2 regions of the Dendrosporobacter sp. 1207_IL3150 genome follow, and region 2 is predicted to be linked to the other one. Evidence: riboswitches for the same ligand, from Rfam matches in the RefSeq annotation. Region 2 holds a riboswitch; the other holds the start of a gene.

Region 1 (9,080 bases), on a different contig from region 2:
TTTGCCATTCAGCGTTTAAAATTTCTTTATCTCGAACCATTGGCGTGGAAATTTCAACTATCTCAGCTGTACTAGAAATATGAGGTTTTGCAACCTTGAGTGCTACACTATCATTTTTATCACTTGAACGAGGTATACATATTATATCTGCTGTTTGAAGAATTTCTGCTGCCCTTAAGGTAAGCAGATCGGGTGATCCAGGGCCAACTCCGACTCCAAAAAACCTACCTATATTAGCCATGTTGGCCTCCTTTTAGACACGAAATTATATTAATCGGATTTATTGCTTGAAGCATGTTATATGAAGCAACTTTTCGGATTCTTGAAACCTGTACCCCAAAAGCTTCTACTGTAAAGTTATCTTTTGCCTGAACAGTTTGCAGTGCTTTATATAAAGTCTCAACCGTTACAGCTGTAATTATCATTCGTCCACCGATTTTTAGTAAATTGTTGGCCGCCTCTATTATCTCTTCTAGCTTGCCGCCGCTTCCTCCAACGAAAACAACATCACAAAGAGGAATATTAACTAAGACATCAGGAGCATTCCCCTCAATGACAGCAATATTAGAAACGCCGAACTTATCGCAGTTAGCTCTAATTAGGCTTACTCCTTCAGCTTCTCTTTCAACTGCAAATACTTTACCCTCAGGAGCAAGCAGGGCTGCTTCAACTGACAAAGAGCCTGTGCCAGCCCCAATATCTAAAACTACGTCGGTTGACTTGATTTTTGCTTTTGCCAGCGCTAATATCCGCACCTCGCACTTTGTCATGGGAATATTACCGCGTATAAATTTTTCATCATCTATGCCAATAAAATGTGTCATGCTTTCACCACCATTACGCAATGCGAAAATCCCTCAATAAGACTAGCATTGGTGAGATTTGCACTGATGATCTCTTCGCTTTCATAAGATAGGTTTGCACAAATCCACACCAGACTCTCTGGCGGCCAGCCAATATTCATAAGGCGTGTCGCAATAGTTTTTGGATTGTTTATACTATCAGTTAAAATTCCGAGTTTTCTCCCTGGCTTGTACTCTAGCTTTTCGGCATCCGGTTCACGACCGTGCATACTTACTAAAGCAGCATCTTGCCAAGGCAGCGCAAGCTTGGCAAATGCAAGCTGAAACGAGCTGATGCCTGGTATTACTGTTAATTGGTTTTGTGAAAACCTTCCCCTTAGTGCACTCAGCAAGCTGTAATATCCTGGATCACCCGAGACAAGGACAACAACATCAGATGTACTAGATTTCATTTCAATGAAATCTAGTACATCTGCTATATCACTTTGGATTGCTTTTTTTACACAATCATGAGTAGCTAATGTGTCAAGAGCACGTTTACTGCCAACGATAACTTTGGCAGAATCAATAGTACGTTTCGCAATAGGAAGCAAATAGTCGGGAGACCCAGGTCCGATACCGACGACTACTATTTTATATTCCATCCCAGAGTTCCTCCTATTTCAATTGCAGAGCTGTCATAACCCAAAATATCACCTTTTAATGTTACAATAGCTGTTCCAACTGTTAAATCTCCAAATACGTAACGCATCGCACGCTCACTTGCGCGCTTTGCCAAGGTATCATAAACCGACACCATCTTATAGTGCTCGATTATCGGTAAGGCTGCTTCAGTAGTAGTACAAGCTAGAATTTCCTGCAGCGCTGACTGCGGTGCACCTGCTGCCCCCATGTACGCAGCTAGTGTTTCCAGCCTGGCGTCAGCCATGCGATTATGTGTATGGAAGATACCAGCTGCAACTTTAACAAGTTTACCTAGATGACCAAACAGTAAAACATTCTTAATTTTTTGGTTGACACAGTTTTCTAACATATGTCCAATGAAATTACTTGTTTGTATGACTGCCTCGGCAGGCAGAGAGAACTTGTTAATTGCTATATCTTGACCAATCTTACCGGGGACTAGAACTAATGTGTCATATCCTTGGGCTTTAGCCACACTAATTTGCGGAGTTAATGAATTTTTGAAGGCCTCTTCAGACATTGGCTCAACTATACCTGTAGTTCCGATAATAGAAAGACCGCCAATTATGCCAAGTGTTGAATTTAAAGTTCGCTTAGCAAGTGTCTCGCCGGCGGGGATGGATATAACAGCTTCTGCCCCGCAATCTATGGGCAGCACTTCTCGTAAAGCATTGGTAATCATAAAATGCGGTCCTGGATTAATTGCAGGTTGGCCAACAGCGACAGCTAATCCAGGCTTGGTAACAACACCAACACCTTTGCCGGCTTTAATTGTAATTTCTTGTGTCGAAGTTATTCTAACATCAGCTTCAACAGCTGTTCCGTTAGTAATATCGGGATCATCGCCTGAATCTTTAATAACTCTGGCAAAACCACCGGTATCTTTTTTAAAGCTGCTAGCAATTGGTACACATATTAATTTGCCTTGAGGAGAAAGCACTTCGACTATGTTTGGAAACTGCCCATAATGTGCTAACACTGCAGCTTTAGCGGCGGCGGCAGCACAACTACCAGTAGTAAAGCCTGAGCGTAATTTTTTTGACAAACTAAAAAACCCCCTATAGTCAGGGGGTATTAAAATAAACAATACATAAGCACTGCTTAGAATATTACCCACCTGCCTATCATCCGTAGGTCGTTTCACTCCTATTCGGAGTTATGACGGTGTGTGTTAAAACAGGCAGGTCTCCTGGCTTGAATCATCGCATGTCTGCACCTTCCCAGGTTACCCCAGTGGCATAAAGCTGACATACTCAACAAATACAGTGGCGGGACCGCGCCGGTATCACACCGGACTTCCCTTTTAAGCAGTTGCACCTGTTTCCTCTTCTATTTCATTTAACATTTATAAGTCAAATAAATAATAACTATAGTATATTCCATAAATTGCATTAAGTTCCTGCTAAAACAACAAAAATCAGTAAAATTTTTCATTATCGCTTACCGATTTCAACACTCGAAGCGACTTATTTTTAATGCAGTCGACATCATGTAGGATTTTCCCGTAAAATATGTAGGATTTTTTATAAAAAAAAGAAAGGATTTTTCCAACTTATTCAGAATAGTTATTTAGTATTGATTGGTCTAATATATGACCAATATGTGAACAAGGGAGTGGAAATATGAAAAAAGTAAGTGATAACTGGCAATCAGCATTTCCTGCCGGAAAAGTTGGTCCGCAATTTTGGGCTGCATTTGAAGAAAATGCTAAGAATGCTAGTACCGAGATTTTTAAAGTAAAAACAGCTGCAGAAGCAAAAGAAATCGTTACTAACCTAGCGAAATTCACTAATGCTAAAAAAGTTGTTGCGGTTAATAGTGCAATGCAAGAAGCTGCAAATATTAATGAAGAACTAAAAGCACTCGGTATAGCAGTATATAATGATAAGTTTGATATAGCCGAGCATGCGGAAAGTGCTGATATTGGTATTTCAACAGTGGAATTTGCTATAGGTGAGTCCGGAAGTCTTTGTATGGACGGGTTTTCATACGAAGCTCGTGTTGTAACTATGCTTCCGCCGATACATATTGCTTTCATGAACGCTAATAACATCGTACCTGGAATTTCCGAAGCTTTTGAAGTGATTTCTAAAGTATATGACGATGGCTATGTAAGCTTTATTACAGGCCCAAGCCGTACAGCCGATATCGAACGTGTTTTAACTATTGGTGTTCATGGACCAAGCCGTTTAATTTTAATTGCTGTTGATGAAGATATCAACGGAGGTGTGAAATAATGGAAAATACTAATCGTGATATAAAAAGAGAAATAAATGAAAAATTAAATGACCAGGTATTACGTGGAGCTTTAGGACGATTTGCAACAGCATATCCTATCGCACGTGCTAAAGCATATGAAAATGTCGAAGACGTTGATGCTTTACGTGAACAGTTTAGACAAATGAAAATCGAAACTGTTAATAATATTGATGCGGTTGCAGATCAGTTTGAAGCATCCGTAATTAAACGGGGCGGTAAAGTTTTCCGTGCTAAAGACGGAGACGCTCTAAAAGAATACTTAATTGATTTATGCAAAAAAGCTAATGTAAAACGCATCGTAAAGTCCAAGTCTATGGCATCCGAAGAAATTCATCTAAATCATGCTTTAGAAGAAGCCGGACTTCATGTTAAAGAAACAGATTTAGGCGAATGGATTATCTCCCTTGCCGGACACAAACCATCTCATATGGTTATGCCTGCGATTCACTTAAATAAAGAACAAATTGCTGAATATTTCTCAAAAGAACTACAGCAGGAAATTCCAACAGATATTCCTTTCATGGTACAGGCTGCCCGTAAAGCGCTCCGTACTGAGTTCTTAACTGCTGACATGGGTATCTCAGGCGCTAACTTCGGCATTGCTGAAAACGGTGCTATCGGTCTAGTAACAAATGAAGGTAATGCACGCTTAGTTACTACCCTTCCTCGCGTCCATGTTGTAATTATTGGTTATGAGAAACTTATTCCAACAATTAAAGATGCTGCTCCTATTCTCCGGACATTACCTCGTAACGCAACAGGTCAGCGTATGACTAGTTATATGACAATGACTACTGGACAAACTCCGGTCATTGTTAAGCAAGATGGTAAATGGATCGAGCAAGATAAAGAACTTCATGTTATTTTGTTAGATAACGGCCGTCTTAAGGCTGCAAAAGATCCTAAGTTCAAAGAAATATATAACTGTGTTCGCTGTGCGTCTTGTCTCAATGTATGCCCTGTTTATACAATTGTTGGTGGTCACGTTTACGGACATATCTACGCGGGCGGTATTGGTGCAATTTTAACTGCTTTCCTTCACAGCATGGGTGATTTCGAACAAATTAATGAACTTTGTATCGGCTGTCGTAAGTGCGTAGAAATTTGCCCTGGAAAAATGAATATTCCTGGTCTTATTGAAGAATTAAGATCACAAAGAGTTAAAGACAATGGTCTTCCGTTTGGAGTTAAGGCTGTTTTTGAAAACGTTCTAGCAAATCGTAAAGTATTCCATACTTTGCTTCGTTTAGCAGCTATTGGTCAAAAGCCGTTCCAATCAGGCAAAGTAATTCGCCACTTACCTCTCTTCCTCGCGGGCTTAGCAAAAGATCGCAGTCTTCCAGCTGTAGCAGATACTCCTTTCCGTGATAGAGTTCAAAAAATCACCAGAAAAATCGCAAATCCTAAGAAGCGTATTGCTTTCTTCAGCGGATGTAATATTGACTTTATATTCCCTGAAACTGGTGAATCAGTATATAAAGTGCTTCATGATCTTAATATGGAAGTCGTATTCCCTGAAGATCAAAGCTGTTGCGGTAAACCTGTACTAGGTATGGGAGACAAGGAAACGGCTAAAAGCATTGCGATAAAGAATATCGAAGCGTTCGAAGCAGCTAATGCTGATGTTATCCTTTCGGCTTGTCCTACTTGCGCTGAAACTTGGCACGAAACCTATGTTGAACTTTTCCACGATGACCCTCAATGGAAAAACCGTGTTGAGAAGATAGCTCATAAAGTCCGTGAGTTCAGCCATTTTGTCGCTGAAGAATATGCTAAGGCAGGACGCTTGAATAAAGTGGCAGGCGGAACAAAAGTAACTTACCATGATTCTTGTCATATGAAACGTGGTCTAAATATTTTTGAAGAGCCTCGCAAACTGCTCGAAGCAGCAAAAGGCTATGACTTCGTAGAAATGAATAACTGCGATAAATGCTGCGGTATGGCTGGAGCGTTCGGGGTTAAATATACTGAACTTTCAATGCCAATCCTTAAAGAGAAAATCCAAAATATCAAAGACAGTGGTGCTGAAGTCATTGCCGTGGGTTGCCCTGCGTGCATGATGCAAATTCAAGGCGGTCTTGATAAACAATTGCCTAGCGTAAAAATTAAGCATGTAGCTGAAATTTTAGCTGAAAACATTAAAGATTAGTCTTAGTCATTTTATTAATAGGATCGGCATACCACACAGTGTATGCCGATCTTATTTCATAAACTATGGAAAAAAACCGACTTCATATGAAGTCGGTTTTTTTACGTTATTTCTTGTATTAATTCAAGTCGCTCACTGTCGGGCCCCTTAAAGAATACTATCTTCTTGTTATTAACGAGCTTAGGTTCAGTGAATATAAACTCGACGTTAACACCTTTAAGTTTATTTATAGCTTCGCCGATGTCCTTCACCTTAAATGCTAAATGATCAACAGCACCCGATCCTACTCTATTGTCTTTGTCAGCATATTGGATTAGCTCGATTGTATAATTTCCTGAACTAAGGTATGTGAGCTTTATAAAGCTGTTTTGATAACTGTCTACAAGCTTGCAACCCAAAACATTACAATAAAAGTCAACAGAAAGGTCGGTATTGCTAACAACAATACCGACATGAGCACATTTAAACATATTCGACTCCAAATTTAGGCTTCTCCCTTACCCATAGCCAAGCCTATCTCTAATGCTTTTGTATTTACACTTTCAGTACCTTTTGGTACGCGGTGTAAAACTGCCTTAAGCAAAGACTCACCAGTTACAATGCCAGTCGCGCCAACAATTGCACCAAGAGCGATAATATTAGCAAACATAGCATTACCTAGTTCCTCTCGAGCAGCTTTTGTAATTGGCAATGATAAAACCCCAGCAGTCGTTTCTGGAAGCTGCTTAACAAAAGTGGTATCAATAAGCAGTTTACCTTCGGGTTTTAATTTCTTAACGTATTTATTGCAAGCTTCTTGGCTCATTGCTAATAAAATATCTGCTGCCAATACTTTAGGATAGTCAATACTCTCATTGCTGATAATGACATCAGATTTACTAGCCCCTCCGCGAGCTTCCGGACCGTAAGACTGAGTTTGTATTGATTCTTTGCCATCTAATATTGCAGCTTCAGCCAGTATAATCCCAGCTAGTATTAAACCTTGACCGCCTGTACCGCTTAAACTAATCTCCCACATTATGCTTGCCCTCCTTTTTGCTGCTGCAAACGGACAATAAGCTTTTCGTACTCAGCAGTATATTCAGGCGCCGGTGAGTTATGAAGCTCTCCGATAACAAATTTACCTTCCATATTTTCTGGAGCCAATTTAGCTGCAGCCTGAACAGTCACAGCATTGTCACGCTGCCATTGCATCATTTTTTCCGCTGTGCCCATTTTGTTTTTACGGCCAAAACCTATCGGACACTGAGTAATAGCGTCAACAACTGAAAAACCTTTGTTTTGGATTGCTTTTGTAATTAAATCCGTCAACATAGTTGCGTGGAAAGCTGTACCGCGTGCAACGTAAGTTGCACCAGCTGCAACCGCTAATGCTGGGATATCAAAGGAACGCTCTATTTGACCAAATGGAGCTGTTGAGGACTTGCTGCTTTGAGGTGTTAATGGGGAAGATTGTCCACCAGTCATACCATAAATGCTATTATTAAAAACAATTGTTGTTATGTCGATGTTTCGGCGAGCGGAGTGAATAAAGTGATTACCACCAATTGCAGTACTATCACCGTCTCCAGTTATAACTATAACATTGAGCTCAGGATTCGCAAATTTGATTCCTGTAGCAAAAGTCAAGGCACGTCCGTGTGCTGTATGAATCGTATTAAAGTTCATATATCCAGAAGCACGTGAGGAACAGCCGATTCCAGATACTATTATTGTTTTCTTTTGATCTAGGTCAAGCTTCTCTACTGCACGTAAAAGTGATGCTAATACAATACCATTACCGCAGCCAGGACACCAGATATGAGGCAATGCGGTTTTGCGCAAATATTTTTCAATGTTAGCCATTTATTTAGCACCTCCATGAGCAGCAACAATTGGTGCGAGAATTTCTTCAGGTTCAAAGAATGCTCCGTCTACTCTATTTACAGCAACTACACGGTCCATGCCTGCGTAACGCTGGACTTCCCCTACTAATTGTCCATAATTCATTTCAGGAACAATAATAGTGTGTGCTTGCTCAGAAAGTTTTTTGATAATGTGACCTGGGAATGGCCAAATGGTAATTAACTTTAATAAACCAACCTTTATTCCTTGCTCACGAGCTTTTTTCACTGCAGCAATCGCAGCACGCGCTGTTCCGCCATATGTAACTACAACAATTTCGGCATCATCAAGGAAATGCTCTGTATATAAAGTTAATTCCTCAGTTGCATTATCAATTTTAGTGTTCAAACGACGAACTAGTTCGTCTGCTACCTTTGGATCTTGAGTAGGCAGTCCAGTGTAAGTGTGAGTCAAACCAGTCACATGATAAAAATAGCCATCACCGAAAGAAGCCATAGGAGGAACACCATCTTCATCAGGCTTAAAGGCTAAATATTCTTCAGGTGATACAGTTGGCTTTTTACGTTCGATTATTTCCAGCTCACCAATCTCAGGCAGTTCAACTTTTTCACGCATATGACCAATTACTTCATCCATTAGCAAAATAACTGGTGTACGGAATTTCTCAGAAAAGTTAACAGCTTTAACAGTAACCTCAAACGCTTCTAGTACAGATCCTGGCGACAAAACAATAACTGCACGGTCGCCATGAGTCCCCCATCTAGCCTGCATAACATCGCCTTGTGCAGGAGAAGTAGGCAAACCTGTGCTTGGACCCGCACGCTGAACATTAACAACAACTACAGGTATTTCGGCCATAGCCGCATAACCAATTAATTCTTGTTTTAACGAAAAACCAGGGCCGCTTGTAGCAGTAATAGCTTTAGCGCCAGTCATTGCAGCGCCGCATATTGCTCCCATACTAGCTATTTCATCTTCCATTTGTATAAATCTTCCGCCGATTAAAGGAAGTTCTTTTGCAAGAATTTCTGCTACCTCTGTACTAGGTGTAATAGGATAACCTGCAAAGAATCTTACTCCTGCAGCTATTGCCCCTTCAGCACATGCTTGATTACCTTGCAGTAAACGAGCTTTCGTCATTTATTTGTCACCTCCGTTGGACTTTGTTACCTTAATTACATAATCAGGACATCGCAATTCACATTGTCCACAGCTAATACATTTATCAGCGTCTTTAATATAAATCTTCCCAAGCTCATCAAGCTCTAGAACCTTCTTAGGGCAAAAAGCAACACAGATATTGCAACCCTTACAAAACTTCTGAGTAATTATAAGTGCCA
Region 2 (9,080 bases):
GTACTGATTAAAGGGGAAAAAGGTACAGCTAAGTCGACAGCTGTGCGAGCCTTGGCAGACTTGCTGCCACCAATGGAGGTGTTTAGCAGCTGCCGTTTTCATTGTGATCCCAACAGTATGGTAAACTTGTGTGCGGACTGTATAGACCGAAAAAATTCCAATCAAAAAGCAGACAGCAAATTTGCAAAAATGCGTGTCGTTGAACTGCCGATAAGCGCTACGGAAGACCGGGTTGTAGGTACTCTTGATATTGAACACGCAATAAAAGAGGGCGAAAAGCGCTTTGAACCTGGGATATTGGCAGATGCAAATCGCAATATTTTATATGTGGATGAAATAAACTTGCTGGATGATCATGTTGTTGATGTGCTGTTAGATGCTGCGGCAATGGGAGTTAGCACGGTTGAGCGGGAAGGAGTTTCCTACTCACATCCGGCTAAATTTGTCCTGGTGGGTACAATGAATCCCGAAGAAGGTGATATTCGCCCCCAATTAGTAGATAGGTTTGCTTTATCGGTAACGGTTAAAGGCGAACATGCACCTGAACAACGGGTTGAAGTTATAAAACGCCGATTGGCTTATGAACAAAATCAGGCGGAATTTGCTTCTAACTATGCTGAGAAACAGCAGCAACTAGCTGAGCAAATTAATAAAGCCCGAAAGCTATTGCCTCAGATTGAGTTACCCGATGATTTATTGCTGCTAACGGCAAAGCTTTCTATAGCCCTAGAAGTAGATGGTCATCGGGCTGATATCACGGTAATTAAGACAGCCATGACCATGGCTGCTTTTCAAGGGCGTGCTTTTGTAAATACTGACGATATAAAGCAGGCTGCCCGGATGGCATTGCCTCACCGAATGCGCAGGCGTCCATTTGAAGATGGGGTATTAGATTGGAATAAAATCGAGACAGTCTTCGATGAACATCAGTTATAGGAGGCAACTATAGTGCGGAGAATGGTATTTCCGTTCGCGGCAGTTGTAGGACAAGAGCAAGTTAAACAGGCTCTGCTTATTGCAGCAGTGAATCCAAAAGCCGGTGGTTTGCTGCTCAATGGTGTAAAAGGCGCCGCAAAATCGACATTAGTTCGCGGTCTTGCTAATCTGCTCGAAGGTATTAGCATTGTTGAATTACCCCTTAATGCCACTGAGGACATGGTTTTTGGCAGTATAGATATTCAAAAAGCCATCAAACAGGGCGTTAAATCAGTGGCACCTGGTATTTTAGCAAAAGCTGATAATAACATTTTATATATTGATGAAATCAATCTACTTCGGCGTGAAATTGTAAGCGGAATCTTAAATGCAGCTTCAACCGGCACAAATATTGTTGAACGAGAAGGTATTTCATGCTGCCAAAATTCACGGTTCATCATGATAGGAAGTATGAATCCTGAGGAAGGAAGCCTGCCGCCGCAGCTGCTTGATCGCTTTGGAATGGTTGTAAATGTTGTGGGAGAGCAGGATATTGCGTTGCGTGCTCAGATTATTCGCCGGTTTTTGGCTTATGAAATCGATCCGGCTGGTTTTAATCGCCAATTTCAAGCAGAAACTTTGTGTTTGCAGCAGCAACTTGCTGCTGCAAAGCAACGGCTCCCCTATGTAGAATTATCAGAAGCTATGGTAGAACTGACTGTACAACAATGCTGCAAAGCTCAGTCTGCTGGTCATCGGGCAGAATTATTCCTGGTAGAAGCTGCCAAAGCCATTGCTGCGCTAGCTGAGCGGCTTTTTGTTTCACCAGATGATGTTGCAGCAGCCGCTAAATTAGTGCTGCCACATCGTATAGAGCAGCAAAGAATGGCCGATTCGCCTTCAGTCCAGCCATCTGAGCCGAAAGAGAACGAGCCGGCTGGAGAACAAGATGATGGAAACCAAAACCAACGGCAGTGTCACACCGAACACCATGGTTATTCTGAACTGGAACAGACTCAATTTCATGAAAACGAACAAAATCAGCAAGACGGTAATCATAATAGCTCCGCGGCTGAACATACTGCCGATATTGGTATGCCTTTGACAATCGGTAAATTGGATTTTAATACTAGAGATAGAATTGCCCGTCAAGGAACGGGCAAACGTAGTCTTACTAGAACTGATATGAAACTAGGCCGCTATGTAAGGGTTGAGAATAGACCGGATAGTTTTACTGATCTTGCCCTTGATGCGACTTTACGGGCCGCTGCACCTTACCAGCGTTCAAGACCGAGAGGGAATTGCGCTCTGACCATATATCGACAAGATTGGCGGAAAAAAATTCGCGAAAAACATATTGGGACCACATTCTTGTTTGTTGTTGATGCCAGTGGCTCAATGGGGGCACGACAAAGGATGAAAGCCGTTAAGGGGACAGTTTTAGCCCTGCTGCAAGATGCTTATCAAAAAAGGGACAAGGTGGGGTTGATTGCCTTCCGACGTGATCAGGCCGAACTGCTGCTGCCAGTGACCCGCAGTGTGGATTTGGCTCAAAAGTGTTTAAAGCATATGCCTACAGGTGGGAAAACTCCGCTTGCCGCTGGTTTGACCATGACGCTAGAGGTTATACAGGCTCTTAAACGACGGGATAAAGATGGGCAACCAGTTGTGGTACTAGTCACAGATGGGCGGGCAAATAGTAGCAGAAATCAATCAGATGCGGTTAATGCAGCTTTCGAAGTGGCGAGTAAGCTTGGGACAGCTGGAGTTCACAGCTTGATCATTGATACCGAACATGAATTTATAAAACTAGGTATTGCGGAAAAAATCGCGCAAAAGCTTGGCGGAGCTTACTGTAAGATAGAAGAACTATCAACGCAAAGTATCATAAGGATTGTCAATAATTTGCGTTGAGTTAAAGGAGATTTAAAATGGACTTATTATTACAATGCGTAAGTTTGTTTAACAAGGGTGGGCCAGTTATGTATCTGCTGGCATTATGCTCACTAATTGTGGTGACCATTGCGGTCGAAAGGTATTTATACTATCGCAATGGCAATGTAAATATGATGGCTTTTATAGAAAAACTGCAGCAGCTATTAGAGCGTCAGCGGCTGACTGAAGCACTGCAGTTTTGTGAGCAAACTCCAGGTATTGTTAGCAATTTGGCTGCTCAAGGTTTGCACGCCTACCAGCGAGACGAACAGGTGGAAAATACTATGACAGCCGGGTCAATGCTGGCAGCGGCGCGTTTACGTGAAAACATGAGTTTTCTTAGTGCTATCGTAACTATGGCGCCGCTTTTGGGGCTTTTGGGAACTGTTATTGGTATGATTAATTCATTTAGTGTGTTTAACGTGCAATCAGGTCAGCCGATGGCAATCACCGGCGGCGTTGGTGAAGCTCTTATTGCAACTGCTGCCGGGCTGGTTGTAGCAGTCATGGCACTATCTACTCATGTGTACTTTTCGCACCGGTTGGATAAATTGATTACTGACATGGAGCAAATTACTGCACTCTTGGTTATCCGGCTGGCCAAAAAAAAGCAGGTGCGGAGGGAAGCTCATGAAATTGCGTAGTTTACGCATCGATAGTCAGCCGCAATTAATGATAATTCCCATGATTGATATTATATTTTTTCTGCTGGTATTTTTTATGATGAGTACCTTGTATATGGTGGAACAGCGTACCATACCGGTAAATCTGCCGCAGGCCGCCTCCACCCAAAATGATACTAACCGCAGTATCAATATAACCGTGCTTCCCGATGGAAAGGTAATATTTGAGCAGGAAGAAATTCCTTTGAATTTGCTGCAAAAACGGATAAGCCTAGAACTTCAAAAACAGCCAGATAATGTGTTTGTTTTGCGGGGCGATAAAAAAGTGGAATATGGAAATGTAATTGAGGTGCTTGATCAGTTGAAACAGGCCGGTGCACGCCGGATAGCGGTTGCGGCAGAGCTGAAGGCGAGGTAGGTAAATGACAACAAGTACTAGATGGCGCCGTGCCGTAGGATTATCTTGTTTATTTCATATATTCTTCTTGCTAGGCTTGGGCTGGTTCGCTTGGCCGATGTTTGAACCCCCAGTGGTTACTGAACAACTAATTGAATTGGAGCTGGCTGCGCCTGGTAGCAAAGATTTGGCTGTCCATAGTCAGTCGGCTGCTGCAGCGACAGCTGCAGCACAGTCTATACCGGTTGCATTGCCAACAACTGAGACCCAAAACCCCCAGGTTGTGGCAGAAGCCATGTCGATACTTGCTGCCGAAGTCCAGGTAACAGCGGTGAAACCCTCTGGTGGGCTAAGCAATTATTATTCTGTGGAAAATGGCAGTGGCAGTAGTGCAACCAGCAACAGCGGTGGAGGAAGCGGTCCTTCTGCCGATACAGGTAGCGGGAAACGGGGTATATCGCCGCCAGGTATTTTAAGTAAAGTTGAACCACAGTACCCATCCAGTGCACGAAACGCCGGACAGCAGGGAACAGTTATCCTAAAGATTCAAGTTCATGATAATGGTCGTCCAGGTGATGTTGTCGTTTATAGTTCATCTGGCTATGATGCTTTAGATGATGCTGCGATTGTGGCAGTAAAAAAATGGCGATTTATCCCTGCAAAAGACAGGGAAACCGGCAGAAATATTGGTTGTGTTACAACCTTGCCAATAGTATTTCAGCTGAATTAAATAATTAAATGATAAACCAGGTCAGGTTACAGAAGAAGTTGCAGTTAAAACACTGCCTGTCATGATAATACTCAAATGTATATAAGTACATATGTTGGTATAGGTGCCCATAAGGGCTTAATAGGGAAGTCCGGTTTAAAGCCGGCGCGGTCCCGCCACTGTAATGGGGAGTAAACCCAAAGTACAGTGTCGACTCTAAGACTGTAAGAAAAATGGTGAGGAGATTTTCTGCAAGGCAAGGCGGCGGAATGAGGCATACTTGAATAGTATGCCGATTGACGACAACGCTGTCTTGCAGAAAATATACCGCCATATTATACAGGATTAGGGTCGAATACTATACTCTGCCACTGAGACGATAGTCTTGGGAAGGTTTGGGCGAGCAATGATCCAGAGTCAGGAGAACTGCCTATATAACAATCACCATTAGACCCACGAGCGATGGGGAGGGGATTATGCAGGGCAGACCATAACCTGGTTTAGTTCAGCATGATTATTTACCTCCCGACAAAGGTCGGGAGGTTTTTGCTTTCTTAAATTCCAGTAGACGCTTAACCCTGGCGGCGGTTGCAAATTGCACATTGCTTCTACGAAAAATGTAAATAAAAAAACTTAAATTAATTGGAGAGTGACTTATGAAAAACAAATTAACAAGAATTATCTGTACTACGTTAGCTTTTGGGTTTTTAGCGCTACCGAGTGCACAGGCGGCAGAGTCGGAATTTAGTCTGGATAGATTAGTGATTACTGCTTTACGAGCGGAAATGAAGGATTTAGATACACCTGCAAGCGTAACCGTTAGAACAGGCGAAGAGTTAAAAGCAACGGGTGCATTAACCGTCGCGGATGCATTGCAGTTCATTGAAGGCATTAATATGTATTCGCAAGGACCTTATGGACAATCTGCCGGACGAATGAGCAGCGAAATTGTTATTCGGGGCGCGAAAAAAGGAACGCTTGTCATGGTTAATGGAGCACCTGTTAATATGAACGGTTTATTTCAGCTTGATAACATTCTCTTGGAAAACGTTGAGAAGGTTGAGGTAATTCGTGGTGCAGGTTCGGTTATGTACGGCAGCGAAGCGTTTGGCGGTGTAATTAACATCATTACGAAGAAACAGGTAGATAACTCCATATCCTCTTCTATCGGCAGCTTTGGCCGCCATAGCCATAGCCTCAACCTTCAGGCGGGTAAGCTGGCCTTCAGCGGAAGTCTGGTCGAGGGTGGGGAGACTGGGAATGTTACTTCAACTTCGACTAAATACACCAACTATACTGGCTCGGAAAAAATTAGCCTCAACGGAGCCTATCGTTTTACCGATAAACTAGTGATGAATTATACGCATAGCAAGGACGATATTAATAAAGAAGATATAAGCTTATCCACCAATAATCGCCAGCAGTACTCCAATGACCAGGAGAGTGTGGATCGCTTCTCGTTTCAGTATCAGGATGATACACTCCTGGCTAACGTATATGGTGCTTTTAGGGAAATAGACTATTATACCCGCAATAATGATGGCAGCGTTCCTTTACCCACCATGGGTGGTTATCCTAGGAAGGCTGATGTTCATACAAACTTAAAGACAGCAAAATACGGACTGGATACTAATAAGCAATGGGAGGTCAGAAATAATAAGTATCTGGCTGGAATAACGCTGGAGACCGAAAAATATGAGCAAAACAAAGTAATAATGACAAAAGCTTCAGCTCCTGCTAGTCCGGTTATCACCAATCAACAGACCGGTCCTTTTGAGCGGAATGTAATTGCTTTATACACACAAGCGACCCATCAGATTGACGATGAACGAAAAATTATTCTCGGTGTGCGCGGGCAAAAGACGGAGGCCGAACAGGGAAAAGAGTATACTCAATTGCTGCCACAACTGCAGTACAATGAAAAAATCGGTGAAAGCAGCTCCTGGTTTGTTAATATCGGAAAAGCCTTCCGCCTGCCGACACTGACCGAAATGTATGTGACAAGCGACAGATTTACCGGCAATCCTAATCTCAAGCCGCAAAGTGGATGGTCATATGAGACCGGGTGGAAAAAACAAATTGCAACAGGTGCAGTAAAAGCTACTTATTTTGTGCTTGATATGAATGACTATATCGAAACAGATAGTACGGCTGCTAAGATGTATCAAAACTTTGATCAATATAGAAATCAAGGGCTGGAGGTCAGCTGGGAAGATAAGTTATCCGACAAATTTAGCTATACGGTTGGCGGCGTCGTCAGTAATCCGCAAGCCTACTATAATAGAAATTGGAGCCGTCTGTACAGTCGAGTTCAAGGAACACTAGGACTTCATTATACGCTGGATAAGGTATCGGCTAACTTGTCAGCTAATTATATAACGGACAGAGCCAATGACGCTCCTCCTGCTTTCCCGGTCAGCCTGACGGTAAACTATAAAGCCCAGCCTGAGACCACGGTTTTTGCTACTGTGAGGAATGTATTGAATCGTCATGATGTAACTACAGAAAGTACGCCGTCGTCAATGTCCGGATATTTTTACGGAGCGCCTCGTACCATTGAGATTGGCGTGAAGCATTCGTTTTAACAACAGAAGACCATGTCGGATAGCTATGTAGTCCGGCATGGTCTAGTCTGCGTGATATACAAAACAAGAATGTCCATTTCCTATCAATTAGCATCTATTTGCTTAATCCCGTGTTCATTACTTTGAGGTTGTTTTATATTTGGCAAAAATGGTGTGCCGGAAATATATCGATGAGTTAGGTAAAGGAGTAAAGTAAATGAAATTAGTAGTAATATCTGTCTCTAATGCCGGATTAGCCGATTTAGCTTATGTGAATGGAGACATAGCGAAATCATTTCCTGGCAGTCTGGAAATAAAGTTGTTTTATGCAGCAAAACATATCGATTCAGAGGAGGCAGAGCGAATTCAAGATGCGATTATTGAGGCAGACTGTATTATTCTAGACTTGATGGGAGCTTCGCGAGAATATGAGCAGCTGGTATTTTTGGCTTGCCAAACTTGTAAAGGATATATTGTTCCCTTTGGGGGCGATAATGAAGAAATCCGTTCGCTATTGCGGCTTGGCAGTTTTACCGGTAAGGATATGCGAGCAGGCATGACTTCTGGCGGGCGTGTTTCGCCCGAGGCTATGACCAAGATGATGAACTTAGCCGAAACTTTGGGAAAAGTACTTCCTGTTGGCAAGCTTAAAGACATGAAAAACTATATCCAAATTATCAAGTACTGGAAGAATGCTGAAGAAGAAAATATCCGTAATATGCTCTATCTTATTGGAAGAGACTATGGCGGTATCCGGTCATTCCCAAAACCTCGTGAACCGATTATTATCGACGATACCGGCATTTTAGAGCCGCGTATCTCTCGCTATTATGCCAATGTAGCAGCCTATCGCCGCCATGAGGGTTATGATGAAGATAAGCCGACAATCGCAATATTATTTTATGGTCACAGCTATCCAAACCGGACCCGGGGGTGTGTAGCGGCTTTTATTGAGAAGTTGAAGCCCTTTGCCAATGTGTTGCCGGTTGCTTTTGCCCGTACAACTAATCGAGATTTAGCAACACTTAAGGATATACTGATAAATCAAACCGGTAAGCGAGTCGATTTAGTGGTGAATTTTCTTGCTTTCCGTTTGGGGGCCGGACCTATGGGTGGTGATGCCCAAGAAGCCATTCGACTTCTAGAAGAATTAGATGTTCCGGTAATGCATCCGTATTTTATGTCGCGGCGAGAAGTTAGTGAGTGGGAACAATCGGCTCAGGGTATTAATAGTGCCGAGTTTCTTATTCAGGTTATGCTGCCCGAATTGGACGGGTGTATCGAAACGGTACCGATTGGTGCCCTTGGTACAGCCACCCATAATGCAGAGCTTAATATTGAGCTGCATGAACTTAAGCTTATTGAAGAGCGTGCCGATAAGGTTGCCGCCCGAATTGAAAATTGGATTAAGCTGCGTCGCAAGCCAATTTGTGAAAAGAAAATAGCGGTTATTTGCTACAATTATCCTCCTGGTGAAGATAATCTCTTTGGTGGCGCTTTTTTGGATACTTTTTTATCTGTGGAAAGAATCCTTGCGCTTTTTAAACGAGAGGGGTATATGGTAGATGAAGTCTCAGCTGAAACACTGCAACAAACTTTTACAGCGGGTAAGTTGGTTAATTCCGGCCGCTGGATGGGTGATACAGCTAATGTACCTTTTATTCGATATAAAAGTAAGACGTATAGTGACCGTCTAGGCAGTACTGTATGGCGAGAAAAGCTCGAGCAGCAGTGGGGCTCAGCACCAGGTGAAATCATGACTGAAGATAATGATTTGTTAATTCCAGGATGTGTTTGGCAAAATATCTTCGTCGGCCTTCAGCCAACACGCGGTATTCATGAGCAGCCGGATAAACTTTATCATGACAAAGGCTTACTGCCACACCATCAATATATTGCTTTTTACCAGTGGCTGAAAGAGGAGTTCAAGGCTGATG

The links. A riboswitch is a leader RNA that binds a small molecule or an ion and turns the genes downstream of it on or off. The one in region 2 is predicted to bind cobalamin.
Region 1: another riboswitch for cobalamin. It lies ahead of cbiD (cobalt-precorrin-5B (C(1))-methyltransferase CbiD); the one in region 2 lies ahead of V6C17_RS06035 (TonB-dependent receptor plug domain-containing protein).

Annotation. Positions count from the first base shown of each region.
Region 1 covers NZ_JBAIYU010000011.1:54,778-63,857, forward strand. The annotation lists gene cobI (precorrin-2 C(20)-methyltransferase) at 1-241, opposite strand, end outside; gene cbiT (precorrin-6Y C5,15-methyltransferase (decarboxylating) subunit CbiT) at 234-824, opposite strand; gene cbiE (precorrin-6y C5,15-methyltransferase (decarboxylating) subunit CbiE) at 821-1,447, opposite strand; gene cbiD (cobalt-precorrin-5B (C(1))-methyltransferase CbiD) at 1,432-2,532, opposite strand; cobalamin riboswitch at 2,650-2,823, opposite strand; gene V6C17_RS07935 (LutC/YkgG family protein) at 3,110-3,724, shown strand; gene ldhH (L-lactate dehydrogenase (quinone) large subunit LdhH) at 3,724-5,895, shown strand; gene V6C17_RS07945 (VOC family protein) at 5,997-6,365, opposite strand; gene V6C17_RS07950 (2-oxoacid:acceptor oxidoreductase family protein) at 6,380-6,913, opposite strand; gene V6C17_RS07955 (2-oxoacid:ferredoxin oxidoreductase subunit beta) at 6,913-7,740, opposite strand; gene V6C17_RS07960 (2-oxoacid:acceptor oxidoreductase subunit alpha) at 7,741-8,880, opposite strand; gene V6C17_RS07965 (4Fe-4S dicluster domain-containing protein) at 8,881-9,080, opposite strand, start outside.
Region 2 covers NZ_JBAIYU010000010.1:540,259-549,338, reverse strand. The annotation lists gene V6C17_RS06060 (ATP-binding protein) at 1-936, shown strand, start outside; gene V6C17_RS06055 (magnesium chelatase subunit D family protein) at 958-2,829, shown strand; gene V6C17_RS06050 (MotA/TolQ/ExbB proton channel family protein) at 2,847-3,494, shown strand; gene V6C17_RS06045 (ExbD/TolR family protein) at 3,481-3,891, shown strand; gene V6C17_RS06040 (energy transducer TonB) at 3,896-4,600, shown strand; cobalamin riboswitch at 4,685-4,863, shown strand; gene V6C17_RS06035 (TonB-dependent receptor plug domain-containing protein) at 5,236-7,164, shown strand; gene bchH (magnesium chelatase subunit H) at 7,361-9,080, shown strand, end outside.